DNA from 3 places in the Streptomyces sp. NPDC027962 genome. Region 3 is predicted to be linked to each of the others. Evidence: riboswitches for the same ligand, from Rfam matches in the RefSeq annotation. Region 3 holds a riboswitch; each other region holds the start of a gene.
The links. Region 3 has a riboswitch for cobalamin ahead of ACZ4SA_RS00910 (ribonucleoside-diphosphate reductase subunit alpha). Riboswitches for the same ligand answer to the same signal wherever they lie in the genome.

Region 1 (5,679 bases), on a different contig from region 3:
CCGCGGCGTGATCGGTGGATGTCAGACGGCCTGTGAAGCGGGTGTGGGGGTGCCGGCCCAGCGCCACCAGCTCCCGCGCCGACAGCAGCCCCGCATCCACGCGGTCGGTGAGGACAACGGCCAGACGCCGGGCAAGTGCGGCGGGGGACTCGTCGGTGATGCTGCGGCCACCGAGCCGTACGCGTCCGGAGAGAGGCGGGAGCAGCCCGCACAGGGTGCGCAACAGAGTCGACTTGCCGGCGCCGTTCGGTCCCAGCAGGACGGTCAGCTCACCGGCGCTGGCTTCGAGATCCAGATCCGACAGCACCGCCTGCCGGCCCCCCCGCCGCCAAGTGCTGCGCGTCCGATGACCGACGGTGAGTCCGTCCGTGGCGAGCCCGCCGGGGTGCGGGGTCCTGCCGGTGGCGGATGTGTGCTGCACCGGCGTGCCGGTCGTCCCTGTCGTGTCGGTCGCGTTGGTCATGAGGTCACTCCTTGCAGTCCACGGCGACTGCGGATGAGGAACGCGATGACGACTGGTGCGCCGAACAGCGAGGTGATCGCGTTGAGCGGCAGTACCGCGTCCATACCGGGTGGTTGGCTCAGGAGCGCGCAGCTCAGGGCGAGGAACGCCCCGGCGAGCATGGAAGCCGGGACCAGGACGCGGTGGTCGGAGGTGCGCAGGGCGACACGCGTCAGATGAGGAACGGCAAGTCCGAGGAAAGCGATCGGTCCGCAGAACGCGGTGGCCGCCCCGGCCAGCAGGGAGGTGCCGAACAGCGCCAGGTCGCGGGCACGCCGCACGTTCAGGCCCATCGTGCGGGCGTAGTCCTCGCCGAGCAGCAGGGCGTTCAGCCTCTTGGTGGTCAGCAACGCGGCCACCAGTCCGGTGCCGATGACGGGCAGCATCACCGCGAGGTCCGGCCAGGTGGTGGCACTGAAACTGCCCAGTCCCCACACCACGAACTGCTGCGCCCGCTCGGGTTGGGCGTACACGAGCATCACACTGACCACTGCGGTGGCCGCCGAGCCGATCATCACTCCGATGACGAGCAGGGTGACCGCCGAACGCACCCAGCGCGACAGGAGCAGCACGAGCGCCAGCACGGCTCCGGCCCCGAGCGATCCGGCGAGCACCACACCGATGCGCCCCAGCCCGGCCAGGTCACCGGTGAAGCTTCCGGCAACGCCTCCTGTACTGACCACGACCGCCGCGACGCCCATGCTCGCCCCCGAACTCACCCCCAGGGAGAAGGGGTCGGCGAGAGCGTTGCGGAACAGTGTCTGCATCTGGACGCCGGCCACGGCGAGAGCCGCGCCCACGGCGGTGGCGGTCAGCGCACGGGGCAGCCGCACCTCCCCGACGATGACGGTCCACCGGGGATCGGCTCCCGGGTCGCCCATGAGGACGCGCATCACGTCACCGACGGGCACCTGGTAGGAGCCGACGGCGATCGTGAGGACGAACAGTGCCGCAGTGCCGACGGCCAACGCGCCGACTACGACCGTGCGTCGACGCCGTGTTGCCGGCAGATGCGGAGCCACGGCCGGTGGTGCCGCCGTTCGGGCGGTCACGCCTTGGGCACCTTGGCGTAGAAAGTGAAGTTGTGGTCTTCGGCCTGATCCGGGTGGAGGAGTGCGAAGAGGTCGGCAAGGACCAGATCGGGGCGCAGCACGCCTCGTTCGTAGAAGTCGTTGCCGCCGCCCGGCGGCTGGGCCTTCGTGTTCGTCCACACCTCGCCGGACCTCACGGCGCGGAGGTTGCCGTACCGGCGGTCGGCCTCGAGTGCGGCGCCCGTCGACTTCCACTGTTCGCCGACCAGCCAGACCGGCGCATCACCGCCCTTGGCGTAGACCGCCTCGAAGTTCAACTGCAGGTTGCCGGTGCTCTTGTCGTCGGCCCACGGGTGGGTGCCGCCCGCGTCCTTGAGCAATTTCCCCAGGTAACTGCCGCCGGAGGGCATGCTCCACGTGCCCTGGTACATCGTGCCCGGCAGCACCTTGACGGGCTCGGCCCTGGAGACCGCGTCGGCCGCCTTGGCGGCGACCTTCGCGTAGTCGCTCTCGACCGTGTCGAAGACGTCACCGGCGCGCTTCTCCGCTCCGGTGAGTGCGGCCATCGCCTTGACCCACTCGGCGCGCCCCAGCGGGCTGGACTCCAGCCACTCGGCGTTGGCGACGACCGCGATGCCGGCCTGCCGCAGCTTCGGGTACTGAGGATCGTCGGTTCCCTGCGTCATCAGTACGTCGGGCCTGGCGCCGATGACCTGCTCGGCGTTGAGCGCGTTGTCCTTGGCGTACTCGGCGACCTTGCCCGACGTCACCCGCTCACGGACCTCCGCGGAGCTGATGAACGCTCCGTTCGCCACACCGGTGAGCACCGGGAGGGTGCCGGTATCCGTCAGCAGTGGCAGGTGTGTCGTCGACGCGGAGTACAGGCTCTTGATCGGCACCGTGATCTGCTGTGCCTCGGCCAGGTCACCGGTCAGCTTCGGCTTGGGCGCACCGCACTTGATCAGGACGTAGGACTCCGGTTTCCCCTTGGGGAACGGCTCCTTCACCGTCAGGACCTGGTAACTCCTTTCGTAGCGGAGGGAGAAGTTCTCGGCGTGCTCCACCGTGGACTTGACCGGGAAGTAGTCCTTGGCCGGGTCGAAGTCGTCGATGCAGCCGCCGTCTTCGGAAGCGCGGGAGTCCCCGGGCGGAGCGTCACCGTCACCGCACGCGGTGAGTGTGAGCCCCAGCGCGAGCAGAGCCGCGGCGAGGGCACGGCGGCGGACAGGGAGGGCTGGTCCTACGGGCACGAGGGCTCCTGGCATGCGTCGATGCGCGCCCGGTTCATCGGACGCGGAAAGGTGACCGAGAGGTGCACTCTCAGAAGGTCAGATCGTCAGAAGGTCAGAGGGCCCGGAAGCCGAAAGGGCGAAAGGCCGAAAAGGCGCCGGACGCCGGAAGGCCGTTCAGCGCCAGGCCGACACGGCCGCAGCGGCATTACGGCGCATCCGTACTCGACGGTCGGCCAGGAGGGGAAACTTCACGCAAGCACGTGGGCACACGAGTGCCACCGTCCTCTCTCGGGGAGATCCGCCCCGGTACGTCGAGGTGCGACGGCGTGAGTCTCCTGACTCGGGATCGATGCTTCCCCGGCCTTCCCACCCAGACGGGCGGTGGCTTCGGCGGAGTCGCTCCCCCTACACAGTGGCGGTACCGTGCCGGAATCTCACCGGCTTCCTCGTTCCGCCGTCGCTTGTCGGACGGAAGCATCCCAGATCACCGTCCCCCCGCACCACCCCCTACAACTGTGCGACGAACCACATGGCAGCCAACTCGCATGCACGGCAGGGGCCGAGAGGCGTGTCGCACCTCGACGTCCGGTACGTGAGCCGCTGCATCCGTGTTCCACCGGCTGCTTCTGGGGTGGCGGTGCAGGTGGTTCTTCCCGATGCCAAGGGCACGGGAGCGGAGCGGTCCAGGAAGCCGAAGCCACCCGTGATGACGATCCTCATGCGTAGTCCTCACGGTAGTTGTCGAGCCGGCCGAGCCCCCCGCTGCCGGCGCGGGGGCGGTACTCGCAGCCGATCCACCCGTCGAAGCCCAGGGCGTCGACGACGTCGAACAGGTGGCGGACGCCGAGTTCGCCCAGGTCGGGCTCGTGGTGGTCGGGAACGCCCGCGATCCGCAGATGGCCGACGCGGCCGGTCGGCAGGTCGCGTCGCAGGGCCGTGGTGAGGTCGCCCTCGACGATCTGGCAGTGGTAGAGGTCGGGTTGCACCTTGGGATTCGCGGCGCCCACCTCCCGCACCACGGCGTGGGCTCGGCCTGCCTGTGCAGGAAGTACCCCGGCATGTCACGGCCGTTGATGGGCTCGATCAGGATGTCGACGCCCACCGCCGCGGCTTGTTCCGCGGCGTGGGCGAGGCTGGCCAGGCAGGTGTCGCAGGCTTCGGCGAGTTCCGCCGGCTGAGCGTCCGGCGGCACCGGACCGGGCATGACGTGCACCCGCGGGCAGCCCAGCGCCGCGGCGTACTCGAGCGCCCTGTCGATCCCGGAGCGCACCTCCGCCTCGCGGCCGGGGCAGTGCGCATCAGCCACGCCTTGGGGTCGCGGAAGTCGTCCCAGACCCGGCCGTGCACCGTCTGGTGCGCGGCGTCGTCGGCGATCGCCGCTCCACGACGGCCTTCCCGCCGTCGGTGAGCACTTGGCGCTGCGCACGCCGTTGTCGAGGTGGAACAGCGTGGCGACACCGATGACGAGCGCGGGGATCGCCTCGAGCAGGAACATCCCCTGCCCGCCCTGCCCGCCCTGCCGGCCGTTCGCGCCGTGGAACCGCTCCATGATCCAGCCGGAGAGCGGGTCGCCGAAGATGCCGGCCACCGGGATGGCGGACATGAACATCGCGCGGCCCGCAGGCTACGGGCCATTCCGGGCCCCATGGCTCCGAGGCCCGCCAGGCCCACGCGCGGCCGTACCGGCCTGTCCTCCCCCTTCGTGTCCGCCCTCGCCTTGCTGTGCCGTCCGGGCGTGGCCCGGCCTTCGGGTTCGTGCAGCGATCGGGTCGTATGATGACCTGATGGCATGCGTATGCCGTGACGTCCGTCATATCGGGTGGCCGTCGGCCGGCCGGTCGCCGGTCACCTGCCCCGAATCCGCGAGTTTCGCCCTGGCCGCCCCGGGCACCCGTGCGCCCCTGGTCCTGCGGCACACCGCAGATCCGGCGCAGCCCGCCGGCCGGAGGCCTTCGCCCAGCCGGGTCACGGAGGTTCCAGGGCGAGCGTCGAGTGGAACTTTCCAGCGATGCCCGTCGCTGCGACGGAGCACCTGACGGCTCAGCCGAACGAAGCACGGAGGCACCATGAACGCAGACGCCAACCCGGACGACAGGGTGACACCCGACAGCCGGCTCCACACCGGCTCGGAGGGAGAGGTGACCGCGGAGGACGTGGTTCTCGCCTCGGGCCGCGAGATCACGCCGAAGAGCCTGGCGTGGGCGGAGCGCCGCCTGGCGGAGAAGGGCCGCGCCGCACTCGACGAGCTGCTTCCCTGAGGGGCGCGTTCCACTCGGCGGGTTGCTTCCCCGCGGGACGAGCCTGCCTGCGGGACGAGCTGTGTCCCTGAGGGACGAGCCGCTTCCCTGCAGGGCGAGTCGCTGCGCCCCTGAGGTTCGAGCGGTGCCGTCCCGCGGTGCGAAACCGTCGGTGCCGGCCGAGCGCTGCCTCGTGGGCGGGGCACCGGCGCCGGGGACGTGTCAGCCCGCGTCGCCCGACACGATCATCTCCGCCCACACCTGCTTTCCGCCGCTGAGCGGCACCGAGCCCCACGCCGCCGTCGTCGCCTCGACGATGAGCAGCCCGCGGCCGCCGGTCGCCTCCCAGTCCACGTTCGCCGGTTTCACAGGGCTGCGGGGTGAGGCGTCGTTCACCGCGATCCGCAGGCGGTCCGCGGACAGGGTCAGGTCCAGCCGCACCTCCCCCTGCGTATGCGCGATGGCGTTGGTGACCAGCTCGGACACCACCAGAAGGGCCCTGTCCTTCTCCTCGGCCAGACCCCAGGCGCGCAGGGTGCGGGCGGCGAAGCGGCGGGCGTGCTGGACGGCGTTGGGGAGCCGCCACACCGTCCAGTGGGTCCGTACGGGCCGGACCCGCGTCCCGTCGTAGCGCAGGAGCAGCACGGCCACGTCGTCGTCGCGCCCGTTGGCGCTGC
Region 2 (5,679 bases), on a different contig from region 3:
GACCGGTACCTCCTGGGGGTCGAGGACGGTACGGGCCAGGGTGTCGGCCCACACCAGGAACACCGCCCCGGCCAGCGCGGTGACCGGCAGCAGGCGGCCGTGCCCCGGGCCCACAAGGGCGCGTGCGGCGTGCGGCAGGACGAGCCCGACGAAGCCGATCGCGCCCGCCGCGCTGACCAGAGCGGCCGTCAGCAGCGCGGTCACGCACAGCAGCACCAGCCGGGTCCGGGCGACCGCGACGCCGAGGGTGGCCGCCGCGTCCTGGCCGAAGGCGAAGGCGTCCAGCGTGCGCGCGTACCCGAGACACACCACCAGCGCGAGTGCCAGGACGGCCAGGCAGAGCCACACCTCGCTCCAGCCGGCCCCGCTGAGCGACCCGAGCAGCCAGAACAGCACGCCCCTGGTGGTCTCCGCGTCGGCGGCCGTCATCACCACGAACGAGGTCAGCGCGGAGAACAGTTGCATGGCGGCCACCCCGGACAGCACCACCCGGTCCGTGGCCCCGCCGAGGGTGTGGCTGAGCAGCAGCACCAGCGCGAACGAGCCGAGCGCGCCCACGAACGCGCCCCCCGAGATGGACAGAACACCGCCCCCCGCACCGAGGACGACCACGACGACGGCGCCGGTCGACGCTCCGGAGGAGACCCCGAGGACGAACGGGTCGGCGAGCGGGTTGCGCAGCAGCGACTGCATCACCGCCCCGCACACGGCGAGCCCGGCCCCGCACACCGCGGCGAGCAGGGTGCGCGGCAGCCGCAGGTTCCACACGATGCCGTTTCGGATCGGGGACAACTCCGTCGTGCCCCATCCCAGATGGGAGGCGACCGCGGACCAGACGTCGCCGACGCCGATGTCCGCCGGGCCGATGGTGACGGCCACGGCGACGGATGCCGCGAGCACCGCCAGCCCGGTGCCCAGGCCGGCCGCGGTCCGCAGGGTACCGGCGGCGGACCGCGGCGGGCGGGCCGCGGGCCTGTGCAGAGCGGTGGTCATCCGCCGAGTCCGTACTCGCGCAGCGCGGCGGCGACCTTCTCGACTCCCTCGACGGTGCGGATCGTGGGGTTCATGGCCTGCCCGCTGAGCAGCACGTACCGGTTGTTCTTCACCGCGTCCATGTTCCGCGTCGCCGCATTGGACTCCAGGAACGCGATCTTCTTCGCGGCGGTCTCCGCGGTCTGCGACTTACGGGTGAGGTCGCCGATGACCAGCACGCCGGGGTTGCGGTCGGCGACGGTCTCCCAGTTGATCTGGGGCCACTCCTGCGTACTGTCGTCGAAGACGTTCTTCGCGCCGAGCGTGTTCGTGATGATGCCGGGTGCGCCGCAGCAGCCTGCCATGTAGGGGGACTCCTGGTTGGCGAACCAGTACAGGATCGTGGTGTCCTTGGCGTCGATCCCGGAGGTGGCCTTGGTAACCCGGTCGTTCAGCTCCGTGACCAGCTTCTCGCCGCGCTCCTCCACCCCGAAGGTCCGGGCCAGTTCACGCACCTCGCGATAGACGGTGTCCATGGCCAGCGGCTTCGTCCGTGAGCCGTCGCCGTCGCCGCTGTTGTCCTTGCCCTCGCAGTCGGCGGGCGAGAGATACGTCGGCACTCCGAGTTCCTCGAACTTCTCGCGTGGGGCAACCCCGCCCTTGCTGAGGGTGGAGGCGAAGGAGGAGGCGACGAAGTCCGGCTCGGTGTTCAGGACCTTCTCGAACGACGGCGCGTTGTCGGCGAGCCGGGGCACCTTCGCGTTGGGCTTCTCCAGCCCCTTCATGACCGGGTCGGTCCAGGTGGCGGTGCCCACCATCCGGTCGGCAAGCCCGAGGGAGAGCATGATCTCGGTGGTGCCCTGGTTCAGGGACACGGCCCGCTTCGGCGGGGCCTCGACCGTCGCTTTCTGCCCGCAGTTGTCGAGTGTGACAGCCCGGGCCCCGGCTTCGGCGGACTTCCCTGACGCGTCGGACGACGAGCCCGAACCGCACGCGGTCAGCAACAGGGCCCCGGTCAGGAGCAGAAGGGAACAGTGGGCGGGACGTGACAGCTGCACGTTGGCTTCCTAGGCGTCGGGGCCCATGCGCGGGGCCCGTTCGGACGGTCGGCTGCCAGCAGGTCTTCGGACTCGGGATCATCCTGACGGGGCACCTTCCCAGACCCGGCCATGGCCGGGTCCAGTGGTTGTCGCCCCGCCCGTCACCCTCACCGCTGCGCGTCAGTTCCGGACTCTCACCGGATTCCCTGACCCGTGCACGCGGACGTCCGTGTGCACGAGTGCGACTGGCGCCCGGAAGTTACCACGGCCTTACCTACTTCCGCCGGAGTGTCTGCGGTACTCGCGGTCGCCGGCAGCGCGATCCGGAGTGTCACCGGCAGGATGCGAACCCGCGCGCGGCTCAGGAGAAAAGGCCGTGCCCACTACCGCGCCAGCTCCGCTTGACCAGCCCACGCTGCGCATGGGCCCAAGCCGTGTTCGAACTTTTTGGGGGCGATGGGCACGGCACTGGACGCTGCGGCGATCTCGGGGAAGCCTCCTCCGTCCTGTACAGGGAGGGACGGGTGGTCGGCTGTGACGCTCGTTTGACGCTCCGAGCGCCTGCACGCGGTATGGCAAGCCGAAAAACCTGCTCTGACGGGTGAAGCCCGAAGAACGCGCAGCAGCCCTGGCCAGTGCTGTGACCGGCTCCGCGATCCGCCCGGCGAGCTCCGCCTGCGGGACCACCGAGCCCCCCGCCGACGACAGGGCGAAGAACACCGCCGAGAAGATCACCCTCACCGACGCCTCCGGCCAGAAGGTCGTCCTGAACGGTCCGGCCAAGAAGGTCGTCGGTACCGAGTGGCACGAGGTCGAGCTGCTGATCTCGCTGGGCGTGGACCCGGTCGGCGTCGCCGACGTCAAGGGCTACAAGACCTGGGACAGCGCGGTCCCGCTGAAGAACGAGCCCAAGGACGTCGGCACCCGCGGCGAGCCCAGCATGGACACCATCGCCGCCCTGCAGCCGGACCTCATCGTCGCCAGCACCGACCTGCCGCCGGCCGCCGTGAAGCAACTGCGCAAGGTCGCCCCGGTGGTGGAGGTGAAGTCGGCCAACGCGGCCGACCCGATCGGGCAGATGACGAAGAACCTCGATCTGCTCGCCCAGGCCACCGGCACCACCGAGAAGGCCGGCGAACTCAAGAAGCAGTTCGAGGCGAAGATCAAGGAGGGCAAGGAGACTCTCGCGGGAGCCGGGCTCGCGGGTGCGAAGTACGCCTTCGCCGACGGGTACGTCGTCTCCAACCAGACGTCGATCCGCCCGTTCACCAGCGGCTCGCTCATCGGCGCGGTCAACGAGGAGCTCGGCCTGAAGAACGACTGGTCGGTCAAGGGCGACCCGGCGTACGGCCTCGGCACGACGGACGTCGAGGGCCTGACCAAGCTGGGCGCCGACGTGCACTTCGCCTACATCGGCAACGACGGCGACCAGAACAGCACCCCGTTCACCGGCGCCCTCGCCAAGGACAAGGTGTGGACCTCGCTGCCGTTCGTCAAGAAGGGCAACGTCCACCGCCTCCCCGACGGCATCTGGATGTTCGGCGGTCCCGAGTCGATGAACAAGTACGTCGACTCCGTCGTCGCCGAGCTGACGAAGAAGTAGGGAAGAAGCAGCACCATGGCCGTCACCGCGACCACCCCCGCCACCCGTCCGTCGGCGGCCACGTCCCGCACGGCCGCGGCCGCGGTGACGGCCGCACTGCTCCTCCTCGTCGCGGGCCTCGCACTCGTCGACATCACCCAGGGCACCGCCTCCGTCGGCGCCACCGAGGTCTTCAAGGCCCTCACAGGCCGCGCCGACGCCGCCGACGCGTCCGTCGTCATCGCCTCGCGGCTGCCGAGGATGACGGCGGGGCTGCTCGTCGGGGTCGTCCTCGGCATGGCGGGCGCCGCCCTGCAGGCGGTCAGCCGCAACGTCCTCGCCGCGCCCGACACCCTCGCCATCAACGCCGGCTCCTACTTCGCCCTCGGGCTCACCGCCGCCACCGGCCTCTCGCTCCCGCTGTTCGCCTCCTCCGGCATCGCCTTCGCCGGCGGACTCACCGCCGCGGCCGTCGTGCTCGGATTGTCCGGCCTGGGCTCCGGCACCATCCGCCTCGTGCTGGTCGGCAGTGCCCTGACCCTCGGTCTGACCGCCATGACCGAGGGACTGGTCCTGCTGTTCCCCCAGGAAGCCGAGGGCGTCTACCACTGGAACCAGGGAAGCATCTCCCAGAACGGTTTCGACGGCGTCCTGCAGATGGCGCCCATCGGTGTCATCAGCCTCCTCGGGCTGCTGCTCCTCGCCCGCCGGGTCGACGCCCTGGCCCTCGGCGACGACGCCGCCCGCGGCCTCGGCGTACCCGTCCGCGCCACCCGCATGACCGCGGTCGTGCTCGCGGCCCTGCTCGCCGCGGCCGCCGTCACCCTGGCCGGTCCGGTCGGTTTCGTCGGCCTGTGCGCCCCGGCACTCGTCCGTCCCCTCGCCCACAGGTTCCGCGGCTTCGCGCGGTCCCGTATCGGCATACCGGTCGCGGGTCTCGTCGGCGCCGGGCTCGTGCTCGGCGCGGACGTGCTGCTGCGCACCCTCGTGCCGGCGGACACGGCCGTCGCCGTGCCGACCGGCGTCGTGACCAGCCTTGTCGGGGCCGTCTTCGTGATGGTCATGGCCGCGCGGCTGCGGGACACCGCCGGCGTCGCCACCGACCGGCTGCGCATCAGGAGCCGCGCGGCCCTTCTCGCCGTCACGGCCGCCCTGGTCGCGGCATTCGTGGGCGTGACCATCGCGGCCGTCCTCCTCGGCGACGCCAAGCTGCTCCTCGGCGACGTCACCAACTGGGCACTGGGCCGGGCCGGACAGACCATCGGCTTCGTCCTTGACACCCGCGTGCCCCGGGTCCTCGCCGCCCTCCTCGCGGGCGCCGCCCTCGCCCTGGCCGGGACGCTCGTCCAGGCCGTGACCCGCAACCCGCTCGCCGAGCCCGGCATCATGGGCGTCTCCGGCGGCGCCGCGCTCGGCGCCGTGCTCCTCGTGACCACCGTGCCCCTGGCCAGCGGGTGGGGCGTGGCCGGTGCCGCGTGCGCGGGCGCCGCGGGCGCCTCCGTCCTGCTCTTCGGGCTCGCCGCGCGGGGCGGGTTTCAGCAGACCCGGCTCGTTCTCGTCGGATTCGCCATCCACTCGGGGGCGGCCGCCCTGGTCAGCCTGCTCATCATTCTCACCGACCCGTTCAACGCCACGAAGGCGCTCACCTGGCTGTCCGGCTCCACATACGGCCGGACCCTGCCCGACGTGGTGCCCCTCGCCGTCGCACTCGCCGTGGGCGTGGCCGTCGCGGTCGCTCGGCGCACCGAACTCGACCTCGTCTCACTCGACGAGGACACCCCACGACTCCTCGGCCTCGACCTCGGACGCGGGCGCCTCGGCTTCCTCGTCCTGAGCGTGCTGCTCAGCGCCACCGCCGTGGCCGCCGCCGGAACCATCGGCTTCGTGGGACTCGTCGCCCCGCACGCGGCCCGCGCCCTCGTGGGCCGCCAACACGCCCGCGTGGTGCCCGTCGCGGTGCTCCTCGGCGCCGTCCTCGTGTGCACCGCGGACCTGGTGGGCCGCACCGTCATCGCACCGGCCCAGCTCGGCGCCGGTCTGATGACCGCTGTGATCGGCACGCCGTACTTCCTCTACCTGCTGGTG
Region 3 (5,679 bases):
GCGACCTCTACACCGCGTACACCTTCGTCGCCGTCCCGGCGGCCATCTACGCGGCCGGCGCGGCCGGCTTCTTCGCCGTCCCGTACACGATCCTCGTCTACCCCCTGATCTTCACCTTCCTGCCGCGGCTCTGGTCGGTGTCGCACAAGCACGGATACGTCACCACCTCGGACTTCGTCCGCGGGCGATTCGGCTCCAAGGGCCTGTCCCTGGCGGTCGCCCTCACCGGCATCCTCGCCACCATGCCGTACATCGCGCTCCAACTGGTCGGCATCCAGGCCGTGCTCGACGTGATGGGCGTCGGCGGCGGCGAGAGCACCCACTGGTTCATCAAGGACCTGCCGCTGCTGATCGCCTTCGGTGTGCTCGCGGCCTACACGTACTCGTCCGGACTGCGTGCCCCGGCGCTCATCGCCTTTGTCAAGGACACCCTGATCTACATCGTCATCGCGGTGGCGATCATCTACATCCCGATCAAGCTCGGTGGCTTCGCCGAGATCTTCGCCAGCGCGGGTGAGAAGTTCTCGCAGGTCAACGAGGCGACGGGCAAGCCGACCGGTGCGCTGATCCCCGGCGAGATGGGCCAGTGGGGCTACGCCACCCTGGCGCTCGGCTCGGCGCTCGCGCTCTTCATGTACCCGCACTCGATCACGGCGACGCTCTCCTCACGCAGCCGCGAGGTGATCCGCCGCAACACCACGATCCTTCCGCTGTACTCGCTCATGCTGGGCCTGCTGGCGCTGCTGGGCTTCATGGCCATCGCGGCCGGCGTGAAGGTGACCAACGGTCAGCTGGCCATCCCGCAGCTGTTCGAGAACATGTTCCCGGACTGGTTCGCGGGTGTCGCCTTCGCCGCGATCGGCATCGGCGCGCTGGTGCCGGCGGCGATCATGTCGATCGCCGCGGCGAACCTCTTCACCCGGAACATCTACAAGGACTTCCTCAAGCCCGACGCGACCCCGGCCCAGGAGACCAAGGTCTCCAAGCTGGTGTCGCTGCTGGTGAAGGTGGGCGCTCTCGCCTTCGTCCTCACCATGGACAAGACCGTGGCGATCAACTTCCAGCTGCTGGGCGGAATCTGGATCCTGCAGACGTTCCCGGCGCTGGTGGGCGGCCTGTTCACCCGCTGGTTCCACCGCTGGGCGCTCATCGGCGGCTGGGCGGTCGGCATGATCTACGGCACGGCTGCGGCCTACGGCGTGGCGAGCCCGACGCAGAAGCACTTCGGCGGCTCGTCGGCGGAGATCCCGGGCATCGGCGAGATCGGCTACATCGGCCTCACCGCGTTCGTGCTGAACGTCGTCGTCACCGTGGTCCTCACCTTCGTCCTGCGGGCGGCCAAGGCCCCCGACGGCGTCGACGAGACCAGCCCGTCCGACTACACGGCGGACGCCGGCGACCCGGGCGTCAAGGTGGAGCTGCCCCCGGCCACGGCGGGCGCGCCCGCCGGTCACTGACCGGTCGCACGGCGAAGGGCCGCCGCGCCTTCTCGGTGGGAGGCGCAGCGGCCCTTCGGCTTGGGAGGGTCAGTGCACCCAGTCCTTGAGCTGCTCGGTCGCCAGGGTGATGTCCACCGGGGCAGGCAGCCTGATGTCCTTGCCGAACGGGACGGTGTGGGCGTTCTCGTAACGCACGCCGTCGGGCTGGCTGTAGACCGTCACCTCGCAGCTGTCCCGGTCGATCAGCAGGTACACCGGGATGCCCGTCTGCGCGTAGGCACGAGGCTTCTCCACGCGGTCGCGCCCATCGGTGTCCGAGTCGTACGAAGTGACCTCGAGGACCATGAGCACCTGGTCCGGGTCGGCCCATTCGCCTTGGCCGACGAAGGCGCCGCTGGCGGCGAGCGAGCCGTCCGGACGCGCCCGGCCCTTGCGGTACTCCTGCACCTTGAGGCCTTGGTCGGGATAGAGCCACAGCTCCGGGCGTGCCTGCATGCAGATGCGCGTCAGCCACTCGATGATGCGCCCGTGATCCCCGTCCGGCACCGCTTTGCTCCTGAGCTTCCCGTCGATCAGTTCCAGACGCACGCCCTCGGTCGTGCGGGCCAGTATCCGGAAGGCCTCGTCGAAGTCGTCGGTGTCCAGGTGCGGGCGGTCGGTGGTCACGGTCATGGACCCTCCCTTCAGCGACCACGATAGCGGGGGCCAAGGCCCAGCGCCCGTACATCGGCATCACCCTCGAAGACACAACATATGGGGGTGTCCGACTAAACCGCCCCCACATGTATGCTCATCTCGCTGTCGCCGCAGGGGAATCCGGTGTGAATCCGGAACTGTCCCGCAACGGTGTGATCCGGTGCGCTTTGCCGTATCCGACAAGTCCGAGGACCTGCCGACGGTCATCCGGTTCGACCGATCCGGGTGCAAAGACGTCCGGGCCTCGCGGTTGGGCCGGTGGACGCCATGCGCCGTGCCCGCCTCGCGGGCCCTTGCCCGCATGGCCTCACCTCCCCGCAAGGCCCAGAGCCGAGCGAGGAGAGCACCAGGTGACCATCGCGCCAGCCGATCCGGTCTCAGCGACGGAGGAGGACGGTCCCGGGACCGCACTGCTGCGGACACTGACGGACCTCACGGCCGACCTGCCCGACACCGACCCGGGCAGGGTCGCCGCCGCGGCGCTGCGCGGCCGGAACGCCGGGTCGGACGAGGCCGAGCTGCGCTCTCTCGCCACCGACGCGGCCGCGGGCCTCATTTCGGAGGACCCGGCCTACTCGCGGCTCGCGGCACGCCTGCTGACCCGCACGATCGCCGACGAGGCGGCGGGGCAGGGCGTGGAGTCCTTCTCGTCCTCGGTCGCCGTCGGCCACCGCGAGGGCCTGATCGCCGGCCGTACGGCCGCGTTCGTGGCGCTGCACGCCGCCCGGCTGGACGCGCTCATCGACGTGCGAGCCGACGACCGGTTCGGCTACTTCGGTCTGCGCACGCTCTACAGCCGCTATCTGCTGCGCCACCCCATCACCCGCCAGGTCATCGAGACGCCCCAGCACTTCATGCTGCGTGTCGCCGCCGGTCTGGCGGAGGACGAATCGGTCCGCGCCCTGGACGAGGTCGCGTCCCTGTACGGCCTGATGAGCCGGCTCGACTACCTGCCCTCCTCCCCCACGCTCTTCAACTCGGGCACCCGGCACCCGCAGATGTCGTCCTGCTACCTGCTGGACTCGCCGCTCGACGAGCTCGACTCGATCTACGACCGCTACCACCAGGTCGCCCGGCTCTCCAAGCACGCCGGCGGCATCGGGCTCTCCTACTCCCGCATCCGCGCCCGCGGTTCGCTGATCCGCGGCACCAACGGGCACTCCAACGGCATCGTCCCGTTCCTGAAGACCCTCGACGCGTCGGTCGCCGCGGTGAACCAGGGCGGCCGGCGCAAGGGCGCCGCCGCGATCTACCTGGAGACGTGGCACGCGGACATCGAGGAGTTCCTGGAGCTGCGGGACAACACCGGTGAGGACGCCCGGCGTACGCACAACCTGAACCTCGCGCACTGGATCCCCGACGAGTTCATGCGGCGCGTCGAGGCGGACACGCAGTGGTCGCTCTTCTCGCCGGTCGACGTCCCCGGCCTGGTCGACCTGTGGGGTGACGAGTTCGACGCCGCCTACCGCAAGGCGGAGGCCGCGGGACTGGCCCGCAAGTCGATCCCGGCCAGGGACCTGTACGGCCGGATGATGCGCACCCTCGCCCAGACCGGCAACGGCTGGATGACCTTCAAGGACGCCTCCAACCGCACCGCGAACCAGACCGCCGAACCAGGCCGGGTCGTGCACTCCTCGAACCTGTGCACCGAGATCCTCGAGGTGACGGACGACGGCGAGACGGCCGTGTGCAACCTCGGATCGGTCAACCTCGGGGCCTTCGTCAACGGCGAAGGCGCCGACGGCATCGACTGGGAGCGGCTGGACGCCACCGTCCGCACCGCCGTCACCTTCCTCGACCGGGTCGTCGACATCAACTTCTACCCGACCGAGCAGGCCGGCCGTTCCAACGCCAGGTGGCGCCCGGTGGGCCTGGGCGCGATGGGCCTCCAGGACGTCTTCTTCAAGCTGCGGCTGCCCTTCGACTCGCCCAGGGCGAAGGCCCTGTCGACGCGGATCGCCGAGCGGATCATGCTGGCCGCCTACGAGGCGTCCTGCGACCTCGCCGAGCGCAACGGACCGCTGCCCGCCTGGTCCGAGACCCGCGCGGCCCGCGGCGTGCTGCACCCGGACCACTACGACACCGCGCTCAACTGGCCCGAGCGCTGGGACGCCCTGCGCGCCCGTGTCGCCTCGGTCGGCATGCGCAACTCGCTGCTGCTGGCCATCGCCCCGACCGCGACCATCGCCTCGATCGCGGGGGTGTACGAGTGCATCGAGCCGCAGGTCTCCAACCTGTTCAAGCGCGAGACGCTCAGCGGTGAGTTCCTCCAGGTCAACTCGTATCTGGTTCAGGAGCTGAAGCGGCTCGGCGTGTGGGACGCCCAGACCCGGGAGGCGCTGCGCGAGTCGAACGGCTCGGTGCAGGGCTTCGGCTGGGTCCCTGCCGAGGTGCGGGAGCTGTACCGCACGGCCTGGGAGATCCCGCAGCGCGGCCTGATCGACATGGCGGCGGCGCGTACGCCGTTCCTGGACCAGAGCCAGTCGCTGAACCTGTTCCTGGAGACGCCGACGATCGGCAAGCTCAGCTCGATGTACGCGTATGCCTGGAAGCGGGGCCTGAAGACGACGTACTACCTGCGCTCCCGCCCGGCGACCCGCATCGCGCGCGCCGCACAGGCGAACATCCCCGTCCAGCAGGCCGCCGAACCCGAGGCCGTCGCCTGCTCCCTGGAAAACCCCGAGTCCTGCGAGGCCTGCCAGTAATGCCGGAGAACACCACCAAGAACCTGCTCGACCCGGGCTTCGAACTGACCCTGCGTCCGATGCGCTACCCGGACTTCTACGAGCGCTACCGCGACGCCATCAAGAACACCTGGACCGTGGAGGAGGTCGACCTCCACTCGGACGTCGCCGACCTCGCCAAGCTCACCCCGGCCGAGCAGCATCTGATCGGGCGGCTGGTCGCCTTCTTCGCGACCGGTGACTCGATCGTCGCCAACAACCTGGTGCTCACGCTCTACAAGCACATCAACTCCCCGGAGGCGCGGCTGTATCTGTCGCGCCAGTTGTTCGAAGAGGCCGTGCACGTCCAGTTCTATCTGACGCTGCTGGACACCTATCTCCCCGACCCCGAGGATCGCACGGCAGCCTTCGCGGCGGTCGAGAACATCCCGTCGATCCGGGAGAAGGCGCAGTTCTGCTTCAAGTGGATGGACTCCGTGGAGACCATCGACCGGCTGGAGACGAAGTCGGACCGCCGGCGCTTCCTGCTGAACCTGATCTGCTTCGCCGCCTGCATCGAGGGCCTGTTCTTCTACGGCGCCTTCGCCTATGTCTACTGGTTCCGTTCCCGCGGTCTGCTGCACGGCCTGGCCACCGGCACCAACTGGGTGTTCCGGGACGAGACGATGCACATGAACTTCGCCTTCGAGGTCGTGGACACCGTCCGCAAGGAAGAGCCGGAGCTGTTCGACGACGAGCTCCAGCAGCAGGTCACGGACATGCTGCGCGAGGCCGTGGAGGCCGAGCTGCAGTTCGGCCGGGATCTGTGCGGTGACGGCCTGCCGGGCATGAACACCGAGTCGATGCGCGAGTACCTGGAG

Region 1: another riboswitch for cobalamin. It lies ahead of ACZ4SA_RS09125 (ABC transporter substrate-binding protein); the one in region 3 lies ahead of ACZ4SA_RS00910 (ribonucleoside-diphosphate reductase subunit alpha).
Region 2: another riboswitch for cobalamin. It lies ahead of ACZ4SA_RS12240 (ABC transporter substrate-binding protein); the one in region 3 lies ahead of ACZ4SA_RS00910 (ribonucleoside-diphosphate reductase subunit alpha).

What each region holds. Positions count from the first base shown of each region.
Region 1 is NZ_JBVHTA010000007.1:94,870-100,548, reverse strand. It holds gene ACZ4SA_RS09135 (ABC transporter ATP-binding protein) at 1-463, opposite strand, end outside; gene ACZ4SA_RS09130 (FecCD family ABC transporter permease) at 460-1,554, opposite strand; gene ACZ4SA_RS09125 (ABC transporter substrate-binding protein) at 1,551-2,783, opposite strand; cobalamin riboswitch at 3,079-3,252, opposite strand; gene ACZ4SA_RS09120 (TIM barrel protein) at 3,482-3,772, opposite strand; partial or broken gene ACZ4SA_RS09115 (hypothetical protein) at 3,868-4,260, opposite strand; gene ACZ4SA_RS09110 (hypothetical protein) at 4,832-5,023, shown strand; gene ACZ4SA_RS09105 (SpoIIE family protein phosphatase) at 5,225-5,679, opposite strand, start outside.
Region 2 is NZ_JBVHTA010000010.1:43,504-49,182, reverse strand. It holds gene ACZ4SA_RS12245 (FecCD family ABC transporter permease) at 1-993, opposite strand, end outside; gene ACZ4SA_RS12240 (ABC transporter substrate-binding protein) at 990-2,030, opposite strand; cobalamin riboswitch at 2,071-2,277, opposite strand; gene ACZ4SA_RS12235 (iron-siderophore ABC transporter substrate-binding protein) at 2,641-3,615, shown strand; gene ACZ4SA_RS12230 (iron ABC transporter permease) at 3,631-5,679, shown strand, end outside.
Region 3 is NZ_JBVHTA010000001.1:192,651-198,329, reverse strand. It holds gene mctP (monocarboxylate uptake permease MctP) at 1-1,457, shown strand, start outside; gene ACZ4SA_RS00915 (Uma2 family endonuclease) at 1,527-2,111, opposite strand; cobalamin riboswitch at 2,225-2,350, shown strand; gene ACZ4SA_RS00910 (ribonucleoside-diphosphate reductase subunit alpha) at 2,486-4,840, shown strand; gene ACZ4SA_RS00905 (ribonucleotide-diphosphate reductase subunit beta) at 4,840-5,679, shown strand, end outside.